3 regions of the Pseudomonas sp. DF5 genome follow, and region 3 is predicted to be linked to each of the others. Evidence: predicted binding sites of a transcription regulator. Region 3 holds the regulator's gene; each other region holds the start of a gene.

Region 1 (7,807 bases), on a different contig from region 3:
GGCTTGCTGGCCCCCAGCGAATTCGTGCCGCTGGCCGAGCAGAGCGGCTTGATCGTACCGCTGGGTTACTGGGTGATTTCCCGGGCCTTGCGGGACATGCAGGCGTTGCGCGAGCGGGGGCTGCCGGCGCTGCACATGGCGATCAACCTGTCGTTCCGGCAGTTTCAGGACAGCCAGTTACTGTCGACATTGAGCCGGCTGATTGCCGAGCGTGGCGTCGAGGCGCAATGGCTGGAGTTCGAACTGACCGAAACGGCAGTGATGCGTCGCAGCGATCTGGTCAAGCAGACCATGGACGCCCTGGGACGCCTCGGCGTGCGCTTCTCGCTGGACGATTTCGGCACCGGGTTCTCTTCGTTCGTGCACCTCAACAGCCTGCCGATCGCCTTGCTGAAGGTCGACAAGAGCTTTGTCGGCGGCATGGAAGAGCGGGAAGAGAATCGCAAACTGGTGCATGCCATGATCAACCTGGCGCACAACCTCAACCTCGAAGTGGTTGCCGAAGGGGTGGAAACACCGGAGCAGCTGGATTTGTTGCGCGGGTTTGGTTGCGATCAGGTGCAGGGGTATCTGATCAGCAAGCCATTGCCGTTGGCGGAATTGGTTGAGTATTTGACCTTCGGCTCCAGCCAGCAGGCTGTGCTGGCTTAACAACGTACCGTAGGAGCGAGGCTTGCCCGCGAAGGCGGAGTGTCAGTCGATATTGTTGTTAACTGACACTCCGCCTTCGCGGGCACGCCTCGCTCCTACAGGGTTTAGTCAGGCTGGGTGATTTGGAAGCTCGGCTGTGACGATGGCTCGCGCCGAATCATTCGAGTCATCTTCCACTCAAACGCCAGCGTCAGGCTCACCGCCGCACACGCCAGCCCCAGGGCCAATCCCCACCAAACGCCCGTCGGCCCCCAGTTCAGATGGAAGGCCATCCACCAGGCGGCCGGCGCACCAATCAGCCAATAGCAGCCCAAACCCACCAGGAACGTGGTCTTGGCATCCTTGAGTCCGCGGATGCAGCCCATGGCAATGGTTTGCGTGCCGTCGAACAGCTCGAACCACGCCGCCACCGCCAACAAGCTCACGGCCAGTTCGATGACCGGGCGAAACGCCGGGTCGTTGTGGTCGAGGAACAAGCCGATCAACTGATTCGGCAGCAGCCAGAAGACCATCGCAAACCCCAGCATCGACACCGCCCCGAAGGCGATCCCGACCCGTCCGGCCAGCCGCGCATCCATCAATTGCCCGGCGCCGTAATGCTGGCCGATGCGCATGGTGATCGCGTAGGAAAGCCCCGCCGGAACCATGAACGCCACCGAGACGATCTGCAGGGCGATCTGGTGCGCTGCCAATTGCGTACTGCCCATGGTGCCCATGCACAGCGCGGCGAAGGCAAACAGGCCGACTTCCACCGCATAGGTGCCGCCAATCGGCAGGCCCAGGCGCCACAGTTCTTTCAAATACTGACGATTGGGTCGCGACAGACCCTGGCGCAACGGATAAGCGTCATAGGCCGGGTGCCGACGAATGTGCAGTGCGAGCGCCAGCGCCATGAGGTTGGCGACGATCGCCGTGACCAGGCCGATGCCCATCAGGCCCAATTTCGGCAGGCCGAACATGCCGGTGATCAAGGCATAGTTGAGCAGGAAGTTGGCCACGGTGCCGCCTAGGCTGATGACCATCACCGGCGTCGCCCGGCCGATGGCGCTGGTGAAGCCGCGCAGTGCCATGAAACTCAGGTAGCCGGGCAGGGCGAACGGCAGAATCAGCAGAAACTGGCCGGCCGCCTGGACGTTGGTTGCGGTCTGGCCGAACAACAGCAACACCGGTTTGAGGTTCCACAGCAGCAGACCCGCCACCAGCGCCATCAACCAGGCCAGCCACAAACCGGCCTGGGTCAGCCTTGCCGCGCCAATGATGTCGCCCGCGCCCTGACGGATCGCCACCAGGGTGCCGACCGCCGCGATCACGCCGATGCAGAAGATCGACACGAACGAATACGTCGCCGCGCCCAGACCGCCGCCGGCCAGCGCCTCGGGACTCAGGCGCGCCATCATCAAGGTGTCGGTGAGGACCATCAACATGTGCGCCAACTGCGAGGCAATCAACGGCCCCGCCAGCCGCAGGATGGCCCAGAGTTCAATACGCGCTGGATGCTGCATGATCATCACGCTCGATTGTCAAAGAGAACAGGAAGCGTCGATTCTCGGCGCTCTGCGGGGTTTCCACAAAGGGATAAAAAGGATGGGTGGCATGATTAAAACTCATGCTTGGGACTTTCTGATAAGTTGAGGCAACCGCGCTATAGGAGCTTTCCGAATGTCTCGTCGTCTTCCTCCCTTGTATGCCCTTCGAGCATTCGAAGCGGCGGCGCGGCATAGCTCGTTCACCCGCGCCGCCGAAGAATTATCGATCACGCAAAGTGCGGTCAGCCGGCACATTCGTACGCTCGAAGAGCATTTCGCCTGTCGGCTGTTTCATCGCAGCGGGCGCAACCTGCAACTGACCGAGTCAGCGCGGCTGATCCTGCCGGGCATTCGCGAAGGCTTCACCGCCCTTGAGCGGGCCTGCAACACCTTGCGCGCCGAAGACGACATCCTGCGCATGAAAGCCCCGTCGACCCTGACCATGCGTTGGCTGTTGGCGCGGCTCAGTCGCTTTCGGCATTTGCGCCCGGGGAACGAGGTGCAATTGACCAGCGCCTGGATGGACGTCGATACGGTGGACTTCAACCACGAACCCTTCGACTGCGCCGTCATCCTCAGCAACGGGCATTTTCCACCGGACTGGGAGACGACTTTGCTGTTCCCCGAAGAGTTGATTCCGGTGGGCGCGCCGAATCTGCTGAAGGATCAACCGTGGGACGTTGCGCGCCTGGCCAGCACCGAACTGCTGCACCCGACGCCGGACCGCCGTGACTGGCGCAACTGGCTGGAGCGCATGGGCCTGAGCGATCAGGTCTCGCTCAAGGGCGGGCAGGTGTTCGACACCCTGGAACTGGGCATGATCGCTGCCGCCCGTGGCTACGGCGTGTCCATGGGTGATTTGCTGATGGTGGCGGAGGATGTCGCCCAAGGACGCCTGAGTTTGCCGTGGCCGACGGCCGTCGCCAGTGGTGAGAATTATTACCTGGTGTGGCCGAAAACCCGCCCGGGAGGTGAACGTTTGCGCCGGCTCAGCGATTTCCTGCAAGGCGAAGTCCGGGCTATGGAATTACCGGATGTCGAGCGCCTGGGCTGAATCGATGGAGCCGCTGCAATGGCGGCCTTGAGCCATATCCCCGTTAATCACTCAAGTATTCGGCTTTGCCGCCGAAAATCTGCTGATGGAACCTTCGTGCCAGGCTCCACGTTTTCCCCACTATCAGAAATTTAGCCGAGTGCGACGGGATCAGGATGATCCGGCCCACTGGGTCAGGAGCTGTCATGTCTCAACCTCGTGCTCGGATTGCCTCACAGCTGGGTCTTGCGCTTGCCGTGATACTGGCGATTGTCATCAGCGGCAGCACCGTGTTTGCCCTGCGCTCGCTGGACGCCGCCAACCTCGCCACCCGCGAAGAGCACCTGGCCAGCGAGGCGCGGCTGCTGGCCGATCAGCTGAGCACGTTCCACGGCACGTTGCGTGAAAGTACCCAGCGCCTGAGCGGCCTGTTCGAGAAGCGCTTCAGCGCCGGTCTGAGCGTGCACCCGGATGAGCCGGTGACCGTGGCGGGTGTGCAGACTCCGGGCCTGCACCTGGGTGGCGAAGTGTTGAACAACAACTTCAAGGAAGTGGATGAGTTCAAGCAAATGACTGCCGGCGTTGCGACGCTGTTCGTGCGCAGTGGCGAAGACTTCATTCGGGTCAGCACGTCCCTGAGCAAACAGGACGGCACCCGGGCCATCGGCACATTGCTGGATCACGCTCACCCGGCTTATGCGCGCTTGATGGCCGGCCAGAGCTACGTCGGTCGTGCTTTGCTCTTTGAACGGTCCTACATGACTCAGTACACCCCCGTACGCGACAGCGGCGGTAAGGTGATTGCCGTGCTGTTCGTAGGTTTCGATTACACCGACGCCCAGAACGCCCAGTTCGAAAACCTCAAGCGCTTCCGCATCGGCCAGACTGGCTCCCTGGCGCTGCTCGATGAGCAGAACAAATGGCTGGTGCCGATCGCCGGTGCGCAAGCATTGGACGTAGCTGTCCCGGCCATCGTCGGTCTGGCCAAGACACCGGGCAAGGGCGATTTCTGGAGCGACAAGTCGCAAGACTTCTACAGCATTGCCGTGCCGTTCGAAGGCGGCCCATGGTCGGTGGTGGCGAGCATGCCGAAAGCGGAAATCCGCGCGGTGACCTGGAGCGTCGGCATTCGCCTGGCCATCGGCAGTCTGCTGGCGATGTTGCTGGCGGTGGGTTCGGCGGTCTGGTTGTTGCGCAGCAAACTGGCGCCGCTGGGGGATCTGGTGCGTCAGGCCGAAGCCTTGGGTGCCGGTGATTTGAGCGTGCGCCTGAATGTGTCGAGCAACGACGAAATCGGTCAGTTGGCCCGCGCTTTCAACCAGATGAGCCAGGCTTTGTCGACCATGGTCGAGCACATTCGTAGAGCCTCGGAAGAGGTCAACAGCCGCGCCCAGGCGTTGTCTGGCTTGTCCGGTGGTGCCTATGAAGGGATGGAGCAGCAGTCCGGCGAGATCACCAGCATGGCCGGCGCCGTGGAAGAGTTCAGCGCCACCTCGTTGAACATTGCCGACAACATGGGCAACACCCAGCGCCTGGCGCAGGAAAACGCACAGCAAACTCAGATCGGTCGTACGTCGATGGACGAAGCGTCCTCGTCCCTGGAACAAATCGCTGGTGCGCTGAACAGCACCGCGACGGTGATCAACACCTTGGGTCAGCGTTCCCAGGAAATCGGCGGCATTGTCGGGGTGATCACTGCGATCGCCGAGCAAACCAATTTGCTGGCGCTCAACGCCGCCATTGAAGCCGCCCGTGCCGGTGAACAAGGTCGTGGGTTTGCGGTGGTTGCCGATGAGGTGCGCAACCTGGCCTCACGTACTCGCCAGGCCACTGATGAAATTTCCGGGATGATCCAAAGTATCCAGCAGGAAACCGGCAACGCGATCAGCACCATGGAGCAGGGTAACGTGCTGATGCAGGAAGGCTTGTCGCGCAACGCCAACGTCGCCTCAGCCCTGGCGCGGATCGATGAGCAAAGCCGCTCTGCCGGTCAGCAGTTCGCCGCCATCACCACCGCGACCCATGAACAAAGCAGCACCGCGACCTTGCTCAGCAGCAACCTGCAAAGCATCGCCCTGGCGAACAGTGAGCAGCGGGAAGTGGTGTCGAACCTGGCGGTGACTGCCAAAGAGCTGGAGAAGCTCGCGGCGGACTTGCGGCGTGAGGTTGACCGGTTTCGTTGAGGCGCTGCCCAAATCGCCATCGCGAGTAGGCTCGCGATGGCATCAACTCGATTCTGCGCGTTATCCACAAGCCCCGTATCGACGATCATTTGGCATTTGCCGTCGTGATCTCGATTTTTATGCTTGCTGAAACGTTTCTTCAAGTTTATAAAAATGGCACAACTCCAATAAAGGCTGCTGCCATGACCCCGCTCAAACTCTTCGTTGCCCTCAGCGCACTGTCCGCTGCTTCCCACGCCATGGCCTGGGATTACGTCCTGCTCGATACCGACAAAGCCGCCCAGAACTGGCAGATCACCAGCCAGCAACTCGGGGTAAAAACCGCCAAACCCTTCTCCGTAACCCTGCGCACCTTGCACGGCGGTCGGCAGGAGGGTGTCAGCATCGTCGACATCGATAACGGCACGATGAAACTCTCGGTGGTGCCGACTCGCGGCATGAACGTGCTGCAAGCTTCGGTCGGCAATGTGCGCATGGGCTGGGATTCGCCGGTCAAGGAAGTGGTCAACCCGTCCTTCATCGAACTCAACGGCCGCGGTGGCCTGGGCTGGCTGGAAGGTTTCAATGAACTGGTCACCCGCTGCGGCTACGAATGGGTCGGCCATCCCGGCATGGACAATGGCGAGCTGCTGACCCTGCACGGTCGCGCCGCCAACATCCCGGCCAACAAAGTCACCCTGCACATTGATGAAAAACCGCCATACGCCATCAGTCTGCGCGGTGAACTGAAAGAGCAGGCATTCAAGAAAGTCGACTTCTCCGTCGCGACCGAACTGGTCACCGACCCCGGCAGCGTTGTGTTCGCCCTCAACGACACTCTGACCAACAACGGTGATTATCCGAAGGAATACCAAGCGCTGTATCACAGCAACTTCAGCACCCCGTTCCTGGAACAGGGCGCCCGCTTCGCCGCGCCGGTGAAGCAGGTGTCGCCGTTCAACGACAAAGCCAAGGGCGATTTGCCGGACTGGCAAACCTACCGCGCACCGACCAAGGACTACGACGAAACGGTTTACAACGTGGTGCCGTATGCCGATGCCAAGGGCGATACGTTGACCGTGCTGCATAACAAGGCCGGCAGCCTGGGTGTCTCGGTCGGCTTCAACACTCAAACACTGCCGGTGTTCTCCCTGTGGAAAAACACCGATACCCAGGGCCAGGGCTATGTTACGGGGCTGGAGCCGGGAACGAGCTTTTCCTATAACCGCCGGTATCAGCGGCCACTGAACCTGGTGCCGACAATTGCGCCGAAGGAACAGAAGCAGTTCCGTATCAGCTACAGCTTGTTGGCGGATAAGGCGGCTGTGGATAAGGCGTTGAAACGGGTGAGCGAGATTCAGGGCGGGCGCGAGACTGAAGTGCGGCAGACGCCGTTGGTTGATCTGACCAAGGGGTGATACGGACTAGAGCGTTGTTGGCCGATATTGCAGCGCTTCGGCCAGGTGTTCGCGTCTGATCCCGTCAGCCTGCTCAAGGTCCGCCAGCGTGCGCGCGACCTTGAGCAGTCGATGGGCCGCTCGCAACGACAGCGTTAAACGCTCGCAGGCGGATTCCAGCCAGTTTTCATCGGCTGTGGATAACTTACAGTGCCGGCGTAGGCCTGGCAGGTCGAGGAAGGCATTGGCGCAACCCTGGCGTTTGTGTTGCCGCTCTCTTGCATCAGCAACCAACTCGGCGGCGGTGGCTGTATCGTCGCCGGGTTTCAACGCAGGATTCAACGCCGTGGCCTCCCGAGCAACCGTCAGGTGCAGATCGATGCGGTCCAGCAGCGGCCCCGACAGCTTGTTGCGATAGCGCTGCACCATGTCCGGCGTACAGGAACAACGGCCGCTTGGCTCGCCAAGATATCCACAGGGGCAGGGATTCATCGCAGCCACCAATTGAAAGCGCGCCGGAAAGCGTATGCGGTCCTTGGCGCGGGAAATCACGATGTGGCCGGATTCCAATGGCTCTCTCAACACCTCCAATACCTTGCGATCAAACTCTGGAAGCTCATCGAGGAACAACACGCCATGGTGGGCGAGGGTGATTTCGCCGGGTTGCGGTTTCGAGCCGCCACCCACCAGTGCCGGGCCTGAGGCGGAGTGGTGTGGCTGTCGGAAGGGACGCTGTGGCCAATGACTCAACGGCACACAACTGGCGACCGATTGAATCGCCGCGACTTCCAGTGCTTCGCTCTCGGCCAATGGCGGTAACAACCCCGGCAGACGACTCGCCAACAACGTTTTCCCCGTCCCCGGCGGACCGCTGAACAGCAGGTTATGAGCCCCCGCCGCTGCAATCAGCAAGGCTCGCTTGGCCGCCAGTTGTCCCTGAACTTCATTCAAGTCGGGGTAGGGTTTGCTGGCGTAGAGCAAACCGTTGGAAGCGTAGGGTTCGATGGGCGTGTGGCCATTGAAATGCGCGACCGCTTC
Region 2 (7,807 bases), on a different contig from region 3:
TCCTGACACCGAACAAGGCAACTCGGTGCTCAAGGACATCCTGTTCAAAGGCTATGAGCTTGAGCAACAGGTGCGTTTCACGCCGGTGTCCGAAGAGGATTACCAGCAGTGGGTCGGCAATCAGGGCAAGAAACGCCACATTGTCACCCTGTTGACCCGCAAAGTGACCGCCGAGCAATTGCAGCGTGTGAGTTCGATTACCGCCAAATACGGTCTGAACATCGACCATATCGACCGTCTGTCCGGGCGCATGCCGCTGGACACCCCGGCTGACAAGGGCAAGGGTTGCATCGAGTTTTCCGTGCGTGGCGAAGCGGCTGATCCGCAAGCGCTGCGGGCCGAATTCCTCAGCGTCGCTCAGGAGCTGAACGTCGACATCGCCTTCCAGGAAGATTCGCTGTTCCGCCGTAACCGTCGTCTGGCGGTGTTCGACATGGACTCGACGCTGATCGAAGCCGAGGTCATCGACGAACTGGCCAAGGCCGCCGGTGTGGGCGATCAGGTGTCCGCGATCACTGAGCGAGCGATGGCCGGCGAGCTGGATTTCCGTGCCAGCTTCAAGGAACGCCTGGCCTTGCTGCAAGGACTGGACGTCAGCGTGCTGGACTCCATCGGTGCTTCCCTGCGCCTGACCGAAGGCGCCGAAACCCTGTTCGCCGAACTCAAGCGCCTGGGCTACAAGACCGCGATTCTGTCGGGCGGCTTCACCTACTTCGCCAAGCAACTGCAGGCCAAGCTGGGCATCGACTACGTGTTCGCCAACGAGCTGGAAGTGGTCGATGGCAAAGTCACTGGTGTGGCGGTCGAGCCGATTGTCGATGCGCAACGCAAAGCTGATCTGCTGCGTGAGCTGGCGCACAAGGAAGGTTTGCGCCTGGAACAGACGATTGCCGTCGGTGACGGTGCCAACGACCTGCCGATGCTGGCGATTGCCGGTCTGGGTGTGGCGTTCCGTGCGAAGCCGCTGGTCAAGCAATCGGCGAAGCAGGCGATTTCCACGCTTGGGCTGGATGGCGTGCTGTATCTGCTGGGCTTCCGGGATCGCGACGGGCAGCTCTGAGTTTTGCATTGACTGACAGGGCCTCTTCGCGAGCAAGCCCGCTCCCACAGATCACACGATCAATGTGGGAGCGGGCTTGCTCGCGAAGGGCGCGCCGCGGTTTTACAGACTTACGCTCACAGCGACTTCCACAACGAATCAAACTCTTGCGCTACCCCGACCACGCCGCCTTGCGCGGCGTTTTCGTTAGTGGCTGCTTCCAGCGAACGGTAGGCAAACTGGTTGAAGCTGTTGGTGCCCGTCATCCGTTGCTCCAACTCAGCCCGGCGTTCCTGGCCGTTGGTGTTGATCAACACCTGATTCCCCTCCTGGAACGGCAGGCGCGGCGTGAGCAGGGTGGCCGGCAGGTCGATGGCGCTGATGGCGGGCAGCAACAGCCCGCGCAAGTATTGGCTGTGTTCATCGCTGGAACGCAACAATTGTAGACCGCAGGGTTCGGCGTAGGGGGCAACTTGCTCGATACCCATCTGCGTGCCGCCGCCTCGTACTTGACGAATCCAGCGCACCACGGCAACGCTCCAGCCCTGGCCGGCGACATCCTCGATGCCGACCATTTCGCCGGCCTGCAACTCGGCGGGCACCGCGCCGGGCCAGGCCAGGCAATAACCGCCAGGGCTGTGATTGATCACCGATAGCGCATAGGTCGGGAAATGCTGCTGGCGGTCGGATGCCTCGAGGCTGTCGTCGCTCTGGAGGTGCGGGTATTCAATCTCTTCGTAGGGCAGCAGAGACTCCGCCGTGCCATGAGGGGTGGCATCGAAGGCCTGGTTCCACTGGTCTTTGGTGCGTCCGGCCGGTTCGGCAGCCGAGAACGTTGCGGGACGGGTGCCAGGTTTTTTCAGGATGTCACTGAACGAGCGTTGCCCGCCGAGATAAAAGTGCAATGCACTCATCCCCACGCACAAGGTCAATGTGCCGTGACCGACGGTACGTTGGAAACCGCGCTCGGCGGCCTGGCCCCAGGCGGCATACAGGTGTTGCAGCGTGTCCAGATTCAGCCCCATCGGAACCGGCAATGGCGATCCCTTGTCGGCCGACTGCTGCAGATGGATTTCGATGGCCGTGACCAGCGGCTGTGGGTCGATCCCCAGCAAACGCTCCTGTTGTTCGGGCAGGAACTTGGAGCGGTAACGCGGGCCGGTATCGAGATCCGGGGCGACGGCGAACAGTCCGTTGTCCGGTGTGTCTGGTTGCAGTTTGATCCACTGGCTCCAGGGTTCCAATACCTCGGCGAGCCGGGCGATCTGATTCTGGCGCAGCTGATTGCAGCGTGAAGCCCCCAGTAGGAGGGCGACGACATAGGTTTGTTCGATGCTCAGCTTTTGCGTCTGGCTGGCCAGTTCATCATGCACGCTCAAATTCTGCAGTTGGAACTGACAGCCAATCCGATACAGCTGATGCAGTTCCAGCCATAGGCTTTCGGGGGCTGGACAATAGAGCTCAGTGGCGCGGATCAATGCTCCGTTCAGGCAATGGATGGCTCGTTGCAACGCCTGGGTCAGCAGCGGCGCACGGTCTTTGCTGAAGCGCGGTGCGATGCGGATGACAATCTGTTTGTAGCCAATCGCCAAGTGGCTCTGCAGCGCCTGGCAAAGGTTGGCAACCTTGCGCGAGCGTTCGTCGAGCACAATGGCCTGATGCAGGAAATGCCGTTCCAGGTGCTTGCAGACGTAATACACCTCGGGTCGCAGCATTTCGAGCAATTGCAGGCGATTGTCGCTGGGTGTGAGCAGTTGGTTGAGTTCGCTCAAGCCTTGATACAGCTGGCGAGCGGTTTCGCCGATGTTGGCTTTGGGCAGGTTGGCGATCCAGCGCTTGAGGTCGCGAGGCGTGGCTTCGCAAAAAGACAGGCGCGACTGCGTCGGGATCGGTGCGCGTAGCAGCAGGACAGGATTGGTGTCATTCATGCCGTGGACAAACTCCGACCGGGAAATGGGCAACGAATGACTTTGACTGTAGCAGCTATGAACGCTGGAGGAGGGGGCGCAGCGGGAGGAGGTGTTCGCCCCCACGATAGATGTGCGTGGGGGCGAATCGACGGATCAGGCTGCTGGCAAGCCGATGCCCTGGCCCATTTGCACTGGCGAAAGGGCACCCAACCCTTCAGCCCATTTCACTTGATCCGGCCCAAACAGCACGACCGCCGTAGAGCCGAGCTTGAAACGACCCAGCTCCGCACCTTTCTCCAGATGGATTGGTGCACGGGCTGCTTCGTCGTAGCGGAAGGTTTTCAGTTCGCGCTTGGGTGGCGTGACCAGACCTGCCCAGACGGTTTCGATCGACGCCACAATCATCGCGCCCACCAGCACCACGGCCATCGGCCCGCGCTCGGTATCGAAAATGCACGCTACCCGCTCGTTGCGGGCAAACAGTTCCGGCACGTTTTCAGCGGTGGTCTGGTTGACCGAGAAGATGCGGCCAGGAATGTAGACCATCTCGCGCAGGGTGCCGGCCAGTGGCATGTGCACGCGGTGGTAGTCTTTCGGCGACAGGTAAATGGTGGCGAAATCACCGCCCATGAAGGGGGCTGCGTTGGCTGCGTCGCCACCCAGCAGTTCCAGCACGCTGAAGCTGTGGCCCTTGGCCTGGAAAACGCGACCGTGTTCGATCGGGCCGAGCTGGCTGACGGCGCCGTCGGCCGGGCTGAGGATCGCGCCTGGAGTTTGATCCAGCGGGCGAGCACCGTCCTTCAAGGCGCGGGTAAAGAAAGCATTGAAGTGCTCGTAAGCCGTCAGGTCCTCGACCAGCGCCTGGGACATGTCCACCTGATAACGCTTGGCGAACCAGGCGGTAAAGGCGTTCTTGAACCAGCGCACGCGGCATTCGGCAATGCAGCCGGCCAGTCGCGAGAGCAAATGATGGGGCAGCAGGTATTGGCTGAGGATAAACAAACGCTTATTCATTAACTGTCCTTGAAAAACTTAAATCTCAACGGGCGTGTCAGGGTGGTTGCCCCATTCGCCCCAGGAGCCGGCGTAGCCTTTGACCCGCGGATAACCGAGCGCCTTGGCCACCAGATAGGTGAAGCCAGAACGATGGTGTGTCTGGCAGTGGGTAATGACTTCTTTGTCTTTGGTAATGCCGAGTTGTTCCAGGATTCTCGGCATGTCGGTGCGGATACGCAGGTTGCGTGCCTGATCCATGCCGGCGGTCCATTCGAAATTGACCGCGCCGGGAATGTGCCCGCCCTTGGCCGCCAACACTTTCTCGCCGGAGTATTCCTGCGGGCCACGTGCGTCCCAGATCGCCAGGTCCGCGGCGCCGAGACGGCTTTGCAGGTATTCGCGGGTGGCGGTGGGTTCGTCGTGCAAGGTCAACGCAACCGGGCCGCCGACCGGGGCCGGGATCTGGATCGACATGGGCGAGCCTTCTGCCAGCCAGGCCGTCAGGCCGCCGTCGAGGTAGTGGTACTTCTTGTGGCCGATGACATCAAGCAGCCAGATAAAGCGCCCGGCCCAACCGCCTCCTTCATCGTCGTAAACGACGTAGACCGCATCGGGGTTGTGCCCCAGTTCGCCGAACAATGTTTCAAGCGCAGCGTGGGTCGGCAGCAGACCCGGCGCAGGCGCCTGACCCAGCTGAGTGCGTTTTGGATCGACAAAGCGTGCACCGGGGATATGCCCTGCGGCATAGCGGGCGCTGCTGGTCAGGTCTACCAGAATCAGTTCGCGGGAGTCGAGACGCGGGAGCAGGTCGCTCGGTTCGATCACCAGCGCCAAGCCAGAGAAGTCAGACATGTGAGGTCTCCAGAGCACAAAGGGGAGGATTGTAGCGCAGCGTCATGGGGGCCTGTTATCAGTTATTTTGGGGCGGGAAATAACTGAAAACAGGCCCTAGCGGTGGCTAAAGCTGTGCAGGGCCTTTTCGATGCATTGAGCGGTTTTGCCGAACGCCTGCACGGTGATTTCCGAGAACGGCCCGCCGCCCTGATCCGCCACCACGATCATGATCACCCGGCCGTTGTTGACCAGTGAGCGCAGCAGCAGGTGTTCGCCACTGAACTGGTTACGCAGGCTGGCTGGCAGCAGGGCCGAGAACTGTGCATTGTTGGCTGGCGTCAGGCGCACCTGGGCCTGTTGCGCGAGCAGGCGTTGCAGCACGGTGCTCTGGCTGACCACCAGGTTCAGGCCGGCCACTTCCTTGGGCAACCCGGCGGTCTGGTGCACACGCAAATTGGCGTGCGTGCGGTCGGCCATCAGAATCATCACCCGCCGCATGCCGCACGCAACCAGAGCGTCCCGGGCCGATGTGGTCAAGTGCATGGCATTGGTGAAGCGGCTCGGCTCCACCAGCAATTCGGCGCATTGCTTGCGCCACTTCGCCAGGTCTTCGGCGGTCGGCGCCGGGGCGGGCAGCAAACCGGCATGAACGCGGTGCGCACCCGGTGGCCAGATCAGTGATTCGGCCGGGTGCCAGAGGTCCGGCATGGCGTGTTGGCGAGCGCTGTTGGCAGCCTGCTGGTGCAATTGTTGCTGCACCTCATCCATCGGCATTTGCAGGTAAAGGCTGGTCAGGTATTGCCAGCGCTCGCAGTGGGGACTGTCCCAGGCCTGTTGTGCCGCCAGCGCCAGACCGTTGGCCAGCAGCACGGTATTGGCGGGCTGATTGAGCCAGCGGCGCAACGTAGGGTCGTCATCGAGACGGTTTTGTTGGCGCAATGGGTGATCGCTGTCGCGCGCGATACGCAGGACTTTCACCAGCTCACGTTGCTCGCTGCGCAGCAACCGATAACCTTGCTGCACCCAGATCGGCAGACGCCAGACGTCCACCAGTGCCAGGCAGATTTCCAACAGGCGAACACCGAATAATTGCTTCTCGACTTTGCGTGCCGATTCGCCTTTATGGATGACCCGCAGCTCCCACTCTTCGAGCAGCTGCGGATGGGTCAATGCCATGGGCCAAAGCGGCGAGAGAAATAGCAAGCTGCCCCAGTGGATGTCCTGCCACAGTCGCGCCAGACGACTGGCGAAAAAACCGTTGGCCTGTTGAGTGGCGTGCTGGCTGATCAGTTGAAGCTGGCGCAGGGCGACGGGGATCTGCGATTGGGGTTCGGCGGGCAGGCGCTCGAGCAATTCTTCGGTGCGTTTCAAACCGAGGCGATTGATCGCCACCTCGAGGTTTTCAGCAGGCTCGGTCATGCTGCCATGGGTGTGGCGGTTGGCTTCGCGAATCACGCTCAAGGCCAGGGCCGGGCTTTCCTGCATCAGTTCAGCGATGTCGCGCAGCGAGCTGCGGTTATCGCGGATAGCTTTGCAGACCCGATCATGACTGGCTTGCGGTACCGGCAGGCGCACGCCATCGAGAAGCTTGACCCAGCCTTCAAGCGTGGTTGGTATTGGCGTTGGGACGTTCGTTTCGTTAGCCATGTCTGGACGCGATCATCGTCTGCTTTACCTATGCCCTGAACGGGTCAAATTAGCTTTTCGCCTTAACTGGCTATAGTCTGGCGCAGTTTTGCCGATAAGTAGAAGAAGAGATTTTTTAACTTCCGAATATGACCTTGAACCCGACTCAGTAAGTGCTCTCCTACCTATGGCTAAAATTATCGGCATCATCGTCGTATTCGCGAGCGTGCTCGGCGGATACGTGCTTTCCCACGGCAAGATTGCCGCCCTCATCCAGCCTTTCGAGGTGATGATTATCGGTGGCGCGGCCCTTGGCGCCTTCCTGCAGGCAAACCCCGGTCACATGACGATGCACGTGCTCAAGAAGTCCTTGGGCATGTTCAGTTCGCGTTTCAACCACACCTTCTACCTGGAAGTGCTGGGGCTGATTTACGAGATTCTCAACAAGAGTCGTCGCGAAGGCATGATGGCGATCGAAGGCGACATCGAAGATGCCGCCGCGAGCCCGATTTTCGCCAAGTACCCGGCGGTTCTGAAAGATGAACGCATGACCGCGTACATCTGCGATTACCTGCGCATCATGTCCTCCGGCAACATGGCTCCCCATGAGCTGGAAGGCCTGTTCGACATGGAACTCTACAGCCTCAAGGAAGACCTCGAGCACCCGTCCCATGCAGTGAACGGCATCGCCGATGCCATGCCCGGTTTCGGTATCGTCGCGGCAGTATTGGGGATCGTGGTGACCATGGCATCCCTGGGCGAAGGCGACCAGAAATCCATCGGTCTGCACGTGGGTGCGGCACTGGTCGGTACCTTCTTCGGTATTCTCGCGGCCTACGGTTTCTTTGGCCCGCTGGCCCACTCCCTGGCTCACGATGCCAAGGAAGAACTGAACGTCTACGAAGCCATCAAGGCCTCGCTGGTGGCTTCGGCCTCCGGGATGCCGCCGTCGCTGGCGGTGGAATTCGGCCGCAAGGTTCTGTACCCGGCGCACCGTCCTAGCTTCGCTGAGCTGGAACAAGCGGTTCGCGGTCGTTAAGTCATGGAAAATAACCAGCCGATAATCATCAAGCGCGTCAAGCGCATCGCCGGAGGGCATCACGGGGGCGCCTGGAAAATCGCCTTCGCGGACTTCGCGACGGCGATGATGGCGTTCTTCCTGGTGTTGTGGCTGCTGTCCACCGCGACGCCTGAACAGAAGATCGCCATCGCCGGTTACTTCAAGGACCCGGTCGGGTTTTCCGAAAGCGGTACGCCGTACATCATCGACCTGGGCGGCACGCCGACCCTGGCGCCGGAGAACACCCTCAACCCGGAGGTGAAATCTCAGCCGCAGCCAGACAAGGTGACCATCGACGCCGAGCAGGTTGAAGGCATGGCCGAGCAGGTCGAGAAGGAACGC
Region 3 (7,807 bases):
CAGCAGTTGTTCGAATTCGTTATCGGTAATGTCGCCCGATTCGCTTTCAGCGACCGAAGCTTCAACCACTTCAGCGACCGGCGCCGGTGCGGCTTCATCAGCCGTTTGCGGCTCGGCCAGGCGGGCCAGCGCCGCGAGTAATTCAGGCGTGGCAGCCGTGATCGGGCTGCGTTCGCGGACTTCGCTGAACATGCTGTTCACCGCGTCCAGCGCTTCGAGAACCACGTCCATCAGTTCCGAGTCGACGCGACGCTCACCCTTGCGCAGGATGTCGAACACGTTCTCGGCGATGTGACAGCACTCCACCAGCTCGTTGAGCTGGAGGAAGCCGGCGCCCCCTTTTACAGTGTGAAAACCGCGAAAAATTGCATTGAGCAAGTCCGCATCATCAGGTCGGCTTTCCAGCTCGACCAGCTGCTCGGACAGTTGCTCTAGAATCTCGCCGGCCTCAACCAGGAAATCCTGAAGGATCTCTTCATCGGCGCCGAAGCTCATTAAGGGGGTGCTCCTACAGGTCTAAAAACCCAGAAAACTAAAATCCAAGACTGGATAGCAAATCGTCCACATCGTCCTGACCGGACACAACGTCTTCTCTTTTATCGGCATGAATCTGCGGACCTTCACCCTGAGAGAGATGTTTTTGTGGATCTTTTTCAGCCAGCATCGCTTCACGGTCATGTTCGATACCCGCAAAGCGGTCTACCTGACTGGCCATGAGTACGAGCTTGAGCAGGTTGCTTTCAACTTCGGTGACCAGTTGGGTCACACGCTTGATCACCTGACCGGTGAGGTCCTGGTAATCCTGGGCCAGCAGAATGTCGTTCAGGTTGCTCGACACCGTGCGGTTGTCCTCACTGCTGCGTGTCAGGAAACCGTCGACCCGCCGGGCCAGCTCGCGGAACTCTTCAGCCCCTACTTCGCGACGCATGAACCGTCCCCAATCCGTGCTCAGCGCCTGGGCTTCATCGCTCAGGCTGTTGATCAGCGGCGTGGCGTTTTCCACCAGGTCCATGGTGCGGTTGGCCGCGGCCTCGGTCAGCTTGACCACATAGGACAGGCGCTCGGTGGCATCCGTGATCTGAGACACTTCCTCGGCTTGCGGCATGTGCGGGTCAATCTGAAAATTGACGATCGCGCTATGCAGCTCGCGGGTGAGCTTGCCCACTTCCTGATACAGGCCGCGGTCACGGGTCTGGTTGAGCTCATGGATCAGTTGCACAGCGTCGCCGAACCTGCCTTTTTCAAGGCTTTCGACCAGTTCGACCGCGTGTTTTTTCAGGGTCGACTCGAAATCGCCCTGTGAAGATTCGTTATGCTCCATAGCTCCCCCGTGCGCAGTACATCAGCCGATGCGTTCGAAAATCTTCTCGATTTTTTCTTTCAACGCCTGGGCTGTGAAGGGTTTGACCACATAGCCGTTAACACCGGCCTGGGCCGCTTCGATGATTTGCTCGCGCTTGGCTTCGGCAGTCACCATCAGCACTGGCAGATGCTTGAGCTTTTCATCGGCGCGCACGTGACGCAGCAGATCGATACCGGTCATGCCAGGCATGTTCCAGTCCGTTACCAGAAAGTCGATGCTTCCGCTGTTGAGAACCGGAATGGCAGTGGTGCCATCGTCAGCCTCGACCGTGTTGGTGAACCCAAGGTCACGCAACAGGTTTTTTATGATCCGCCGCATCGTTGAGAAGTCATCAACGATGAGGATTTTCATGTTCTTGTCCAATTCGACCTCCAAGCAGTCTTAAACGCGCCCAGCACCTGGACGCGCCATTTCAATCAATCCGGCAAAGCACTCAATGACTGTCTGGAGCACAACAGATCGAGACCGGTACGGTTCAACACCCCACCAGCTCCATTCGCAGTGTCCCCACACTGCCTTCAGCGCGCTCGCCACTCCCCCAAACGCCCCCGCAAACGGGCCGCGCACTGGCTGTGTAACTGGCTGACCCGAGATTCACTGACCCCCAGGACCTCACCGATTTCCTTGAGATTCAACTCTTCGTCGTAGTACAGCGCCAACACCAGTCGCTCACGCTCCGGCAAATTGGCAATCGCGTCCGCCAGCGCCGCCTGGAAGCGTTCATCTTCCAGATCGCGTGACGGCTCGAGATGAGCACTCGCGCCATCCTCATGCAGCCCTTCGTGTTCGCCGTCCTGCAACAGATCGTCGAAACTGAATAACCGGCTGCCCAGGGTGTCGTTCAAAATCCCGTAATAATCGTCGAGACTCAATTGGAGTTCGGCCGCAACTTCGTGATCTTTAGCGTCACGGCCGGTTTTAGCTTCAATCGAGCGAATCGCGTCGCTGACCATGCGGGTATTGCGGTGGACCGAACGTGGCGCCCAGTCCCCCTTGCGCACTTCATCGAGCATCGCGCCGCGGATTCGAATGCCCGCGTACGTCTCGAAACTCGCGCCTTTGCTGGCGTCATATTTGGTTGATACTTCAAGCAGGCCGATCATCCCGGCCTGGATCAGGTCTTCGACCTGGACACTGGCCGGCAGACGCGCCAGCAAGTGGTAGGCAATGCGTTTGACCAGTGGCGCGTAACGCTCGATCAGCTCGTACTGCGCGTCACGTGCCGATTTCTTGTAGAGGTTGTAACCGCTGGCTGTCATAGCACGGGTCCTGCCGTTTGTTGCACGAGGCGCTCGACGAAAAATTCCAGGTGCCCACGCGGGTTGGCCGGCAGTGGCCAGGTATCGACTTTCTGCGCAATGGCCTTGAACGCCAAGGCGCACTTGGAACGCGGAAAGGCTTCATACACCGCGCGTTGCTTCTGCACGGCCTTGCGCACGCTTTCGTCGTAAGGCACCGCACCGACGTATTGTAAGGCGACGTCGAGGAAGCGATCTGTGACCTTGGTCAACTTGGCGAACAGGTTGCGGCCTTCCTGCGGGCTCTGCGCCATGTTGGCCAGGACGCGGAAGCGGTTCATGCCGTAGTCGCGGTTAAGCAGTTTGATCAGCGCGTAGGCGTCGGTGATCGAGGTCGGCTCGTCGCACACCACCAGCAAGACTTCCTGCGCAGCGCGCACGAAGCTGACTACCGAGTCACCAATGCCCGCAGCGGTGTCGATCACCAATACGTCGAGGTTGTCGCCGATGTCGCTGAATGCCTGGATCAGGCCGGCATGCTGGGCCGGGCTCAGATGAACCATGCTCTGGGTGCCGGAGGCGGCCGGAACGATGCGGATACCACCGGGCCCTTGCAACAGCACGTCGCGCAGCTCACAGCGGCCTTCGATCACGTCGGCCAGCGTGCGTTTGGGTGTCAGTCCCAACAGAACGTCGACGTTCGCCAGCCCCAGATCGGCATCCAGCAGCATGACGCGCCGGCCGAGTTCAGCTAGAGCCAGGGACAAGTTCACTGACACGTTAGTCTTCCCGACGCCACCTTTGCCGCCGGTCACCGCGATCACCTGTACGGGATGCATGCTGCCCATGTTATTTCTTTACCTTGTCTTGCATAGACGGAGGCCACATTACTGGCTGCGCGTTCAGCGACTGAACAATGCATGGCAGACCATCGATGTAGGTACAAAAAATGTTCATTAGTACCTCAGCCAACCTGCTTGGTCGGGCTGTGGTAAATATCAGCGAACATGTCAGCCATGGCTTCTTCGCTGGGTTCTTCCTGCATTTGTACGCTAACGGCGCGGCTGACCAACTGATGACGACGCGGCAGATGCAAATCATCCGGAATCCGCGGACCATCGGTCAGGTAAGCCACCGGCAACTCATGGCTGATAGCCAGGCTCAGCACCTCGCCGAGGCTTGCCGTTTCATCCAGTTTAGTCAGGATGCAGCCGGCGAGGCCGCAGCGTTTGTAACTGTGATAAGCGGCGGTTAGAACCTGTTTCTGGCTGGTGGTTGCCAGGACCAGATAATTTTTTGATTTGATGCCGCGCCCGGCCAGACTTTCGAGCTGCATCCGCAGTGCCGGATCGCTGGCCTGCAGGCCGGCGGTATCGATCAGCACCACGCGTTTGCGCAGCAGCGGCTCCAGCGCCTGCACCAGGGACTGGCCCGGGTCGACGTGGGTCACCGACACATTGAGGATCCGGCCCAGTGTCTTGAGCTGTTCCTGGGCACCGATGCGATAGCTGTCCATGCTCACCAGCGCGATGTTCTGCGCGCCGTACTTGAGCACGTAACGGGCGGCGAGCTTGGCCAGTGTGGTGGTCTTGCCCATGCCGGCCGGGCCGACCATGGCAATCACCCCGCCCTCTTCCAGCGGCTCGACTTCCGGGGTGGCGATCATCCGCGCCAGGTGCGCGAGCAACATGCGCCAGGCCTGACGAGGCTCTCCAATGTCGGTAATCAGCGCCAGCAGATCGCGCGACAACGGGCCGGACAAGCCGATGCGTTGCAGGCGACGCCAGAGGTTGGCCTGGGCCGGACGGCTGCCTTGCAGCTGATTCCAGGCCAGCGAGCCAAGCTGCACTTCCATCAGTTCACGCAGGCTGTTGAGCTCGAAACGCATCGAATCGAAGGCGCGCGGATCGACACCGGTCGCCGCAGCAGGCGCGGGGGCCGGACGCCGAGGTTCGGCGAGCGCCGGTTCGATCAGCGGTTCGGCGGCGGTCAACGGCAGGCCGGCGAACAACTGGCGATTGGTGGTCTTGTCGCTCTCGCCATCGCCGCGCAGGCTCAGTTCGGCCTGGGCGGTGACGATCCGCGACTGGGTCTTGCGCAGCTCATCCTCGAGTTCCATGTTCGGAACACGCGGGGCCAGCGCCGACAATTTGTAATCCAGGGCAGCCGTCAGCTCGACACCGCCGGCGATCCGGCGATTGCCAATGATGGCGGCATCAGCGCCCAGCTCATCACGAACCAGTTTCATGGCCTGACGCATATCGGCGGCGAAAAAACGCTTAACTTGCATAAACCACTACCTCAGCCGTTGGGCCCTACTGTCGCAACGATGGTCACTTGCTTGTTGTCAGGAATTTCCTGGTAAGCCAACACGTGCAAACCCGGCACTGCCAGCCGACCGAATCGCGAGAGCATCGCGCGAACCGGACCGGCCACCAGCAGAATCACCGGCTGACCTTGCATTTCCTGACGCTGCGCCGCATCGATCAACGAGCGTTGCAGTTTTTCCGCCATGCTTGGCTCCAGCAGAACGCCCTCTTCCGAGCCTTGTCCTGCCTTCTGAAGACTATTGAGCAATATTTGTTCCAACCTTGGTTCCAAGGTGATCACAGGCAGCTCCGACTCAGTGCCTACAATGCTTTGCACGATTGCACGGGATACGCCGACGCGCACTGCGGCCACCAAAGCGGCGGTATCTTGACTCTTGGCGGCGTTGTTCGCGATGGCTTCGGCGATGCTGCGGATGTCCCGCACCGGCACCTGTTCGGCCAGCAACGCCTGCAAGACTTTGAGCAGTTGCGACAGCGAAACCACCCCCGGCACCAGCTCTTCGGCCAGCTTCGGTGAGCTTTTGGCCAGCAATTGCATGAGTTGCTGGACTTCTTCGTGGCCGATCAGCTCGCTGGAGTGCTTGTACAGAATCTGGTTCAAGTGGGTCGCCACCACCGTACTGGCATCGACCACGGTGTAACCGAGGGATTGCGCCTGGGCACGCTGGCTGATTTCGATCCACACCGCTTCCAGGCCAAAAGCCGGATCTTTGGCGGTGATGCCATTGAGCGTGCCGTAGACCTGACCCGGGTTGATCGCCAGTTCGCGCTCCGGGTAAATCTCCGCTTCAGCCAGGATCACGCCCATCAGGGTCAGGCGATAGGCGCTAGGCGCCAGGTCGAGGTTGTCACGGATATGCACAGTCGGCATCAGGAAGCCCAGGTCCTGGGAGAGCTTTTTACGCACCCCCTTGATCCGCGCCAGCAACTGCCCACCCTGGTTGCGATCCACCAGCGGAATCAGGCGGTAGCCCACTTCCAGGCCAATCATGTCGATCGGCGTCACGTCATCCCAGCCAAGCTCCTTGGTTTCCTGAGCCCGGGCCGGTGACGGCAGCAACTCCTGCTGACGCTTGACCTCTTGCAGGGCCTGAACCTTGACCGCGTTCTGCTTCTTCCAGAACAGGTAAGCGCCACCGGCCGCCAGGGCTGCCATGGACAGAAAGGAGACGTGTGGCATGCCGGGCACCAGGCCCATCACCGCCATCAAGCCTGCGGCCACCGCCAAGGCTTTCGGCGAGGCGAACATCTGACGATTGATTTGTTTGCCCATGTCTTCCGAGCCGGAAGCACGGGTCACCATGATCGCGGCGGCGGTCGACAACAGCAGTGATGGCAATTGCGCCACCAAACCGTCACCGATGGTCAACAGCGCATAAACCTTGCCGGCATCACCAAAGCTCATGCCGTGCTGGAAAATACCCACCGCCATGCCGCCGATCAGGTTGATGAACAGGATTAGCAGGCCGGCGATGGCGTCACCGCGCACGAATTTGCTGGCACCGTCCATGGATCCGTAGAACTCGGCCTCCTGGGCGACTTCCATCCGGCGCAGTTTCGCCTGGTTCTGATCGATCAGGCCGGCGTTCAAGTCGGCGTCGATCGCCATCTGTTTACCGGGCATCGCGTCGAGGGTGAAACGCGCGCTCACCTCGGAAATCCGCCCGGCGCCCTTGGTTACCACGACGAAGTTGATGATCATCAAAATCGCGAAGACCACGATACCGACCACGTAGTTACCGCCGATCACCACTTCACCGAAGGCCTGGATCACCTTACCGGCGGCGGCATGGCCGTCCTGACCGTGGAGCATCACCACCCGCGTGGAGGCCACGTTCAGCGCCAGTCGCAGCAATGTCGCCACCAGCAGAATGGTCGGGAACACCGCAAAATCCAGCGGCCGCAAGGCGTATACACAGACCAGCAACACGACGATGGACAGGGCAATGTTGAAGGTGAAAAACACGTCCAGCAGGAACGGCGGCACCGGCAACATCATCATGGCCAGCATGACCAGCAGCAACAGCGGCACGCCCAGATTGCCCCGACTTAAATCGGCAACGTTTGTGCGGGCACTGTTGATTAACTGAGAGCGATCCACCGGTTTTCCCCGTTCCTTTAAAGCAAACTTTTGACGCCTGAAGCAGGCGCAGGGCGGCTACTGCAAGAAACCTTCCAACTTTTGCCGGGGTGCAAAATGAGGTGTTTTGAGTCCTGTAGCAGCTGCCGAGCCTGCGAGGCTGCGAGGCTGCGTTCGGCTGCGCAGCAGTCGTCAACCTTTGCGAGGACTTCGCCCTCGAACGCTGCCTCGCAGGCTCGACAGCGGCTACAGGTGCAATCAGGAATCGCGGCGCAGATCCGGCGGAATCGGCAAGTCATCCTTGAGCGGATCCGGGCGCTTGCCCTTGCCAGCGCGGTACTGGCGTATCTGGTAGACGTAGGCCAATACCTGAGCTACCGCCAGATACAGCCCGCCAGGAATTTCCTGATCCAGTTCAGTTGAGTAGTAGATCGAACGCGCCAGCGCGGGCGATTCGAGCAGCTGCACTTGGTTGGCCACGGCAATTTCACGGATCTTCAAGGCCAGGAAGTCGCTACCCTTGGCGATCAGCATCGGCGCCCCACCCTTCTCCGGATCGTACTTGAGCGCTACGGCGTAGTGGGTCGGGTTGGTGATGACCACGTCGGCGTCGGGGATCGCGGCCATCATTCGCCGCTGCGACATCTCGCGCTGCAACTGACGAATGCGTTGCTTGACCTCCGGCCGCCCCTCCTGATCCTTGTGTTCGTCACGGATTTCCTGCTTGGTCATCAACAGCTTTTTGTGGCTTTCCCAGAGCTGCACCGGCACGTCGACCAACGCGATGATGATCAGC

The links. The regulator FliA, encoded in region 3, starts transcription of late flagellar genes. The targets are predictions, from matches to a motif close to CTAAAGTTTNNNNNNNNNNNGCCGNTAA.
Region 1: a site for FliA is predicted at 3,282-3,309, ahead of AC30D7_RS00770 (methyl-accepting chemotaxis protein). Genes of this name have one in related genera too.
Region 2: a site for FliA is predicted at 6,497-6,524, ahead of motA (flagellar motor stator protein MotA). Genes of this name have one in related genera too.

What each region holds. Positions count from the first base shown of each region.
Region 1 covers NZ_JBYVYM010000001.1:154,392-162,198, reverse strand. Annotated here, with positions in the region: gene AC30D7_RS00785 (putative bifunctional diguanylate cyclase/phosphodiesterase) at 1-651, shown strand, start outside; gene AC30D7_RS00780 (NorM family multidrug efflux MATE transporter) at 756-2,153, opposite strand; gene AC30D7_RS00775 (LysR substrate-binding domain-containing protein) at 2,311-3,231, shown strand; gene AC30D7_RS00770 (methyl-accepting chemotaxis protein) at 3,417-5,393, shown strand; gene AC30D7_RS00765 (aldose 1-epimerase family protein) at 5,576-6,790, shown strand; gene AC30D7_RS00760 (YifB family Mg chelatase-like AAA ATPase) at 6,797-7,807, opposite strand, start outside.
Region 2 covers NZ_JBYVYM010000006.1:9,484-17,290, forward strand. Annotated here, with positions in the region: gene serB (phosphoserine phosphatase SerB) at 1-1,060, shown strand, start outside; gene AC30D7_RS07395 (cyclic-di-GMP receptor FimW-related protein) at 1,177-2,967, opposite strand; gene asd (archaetidylserine decarboxylase) at 3,103-3,963, opposite strand; gene rhdA (thiosulfate sulfurtransferase) at 3,982-4,797, opposite strand; gene AC30D7_RS07410 (HDOD domain-containing protein) at 4,894-6,426, opposite strand; gene motA (flagellar motor stator protein MotA) at 6,593-7,444, shown strand; gene motB (flagellar motor protein MotB) at 7,448-7,807, shown strand, end outside.
Region 3 covers NZ_JBYVYM010000016.1:42,546-50,352, reverse strand. Annotated here, with positions in the region: gene AC30D7_RS16275 (chemotaxis protein CheA) at 1-495, opposite strand, end outside; gene AC30D7_RS16270 (protein phosphatase CheZ) at 533-1,321, opposite strand; gene AC30D7_RS16265 (chemotaxis response regulator CheY) at 1,343-1,714, opposite strand; gene fliA (RNA polymerase sigma factor FliA) at 1,882-2,622, opposite strand; gene fleN (flagellar synthesis regulator FleN) at 2,619-3,449, opposite strand; gene flhF (flagellar biosynthesis GTPase FlhF) at 3,566-4,891, opposite strand; gene flhA (flagellar biosynthesis protein FlhA) at 4,903-7,032, opposite strand; gene flhB (flagellar biosynthesis protein FlhB) at 7,270-7,807, opposite strand, start outside.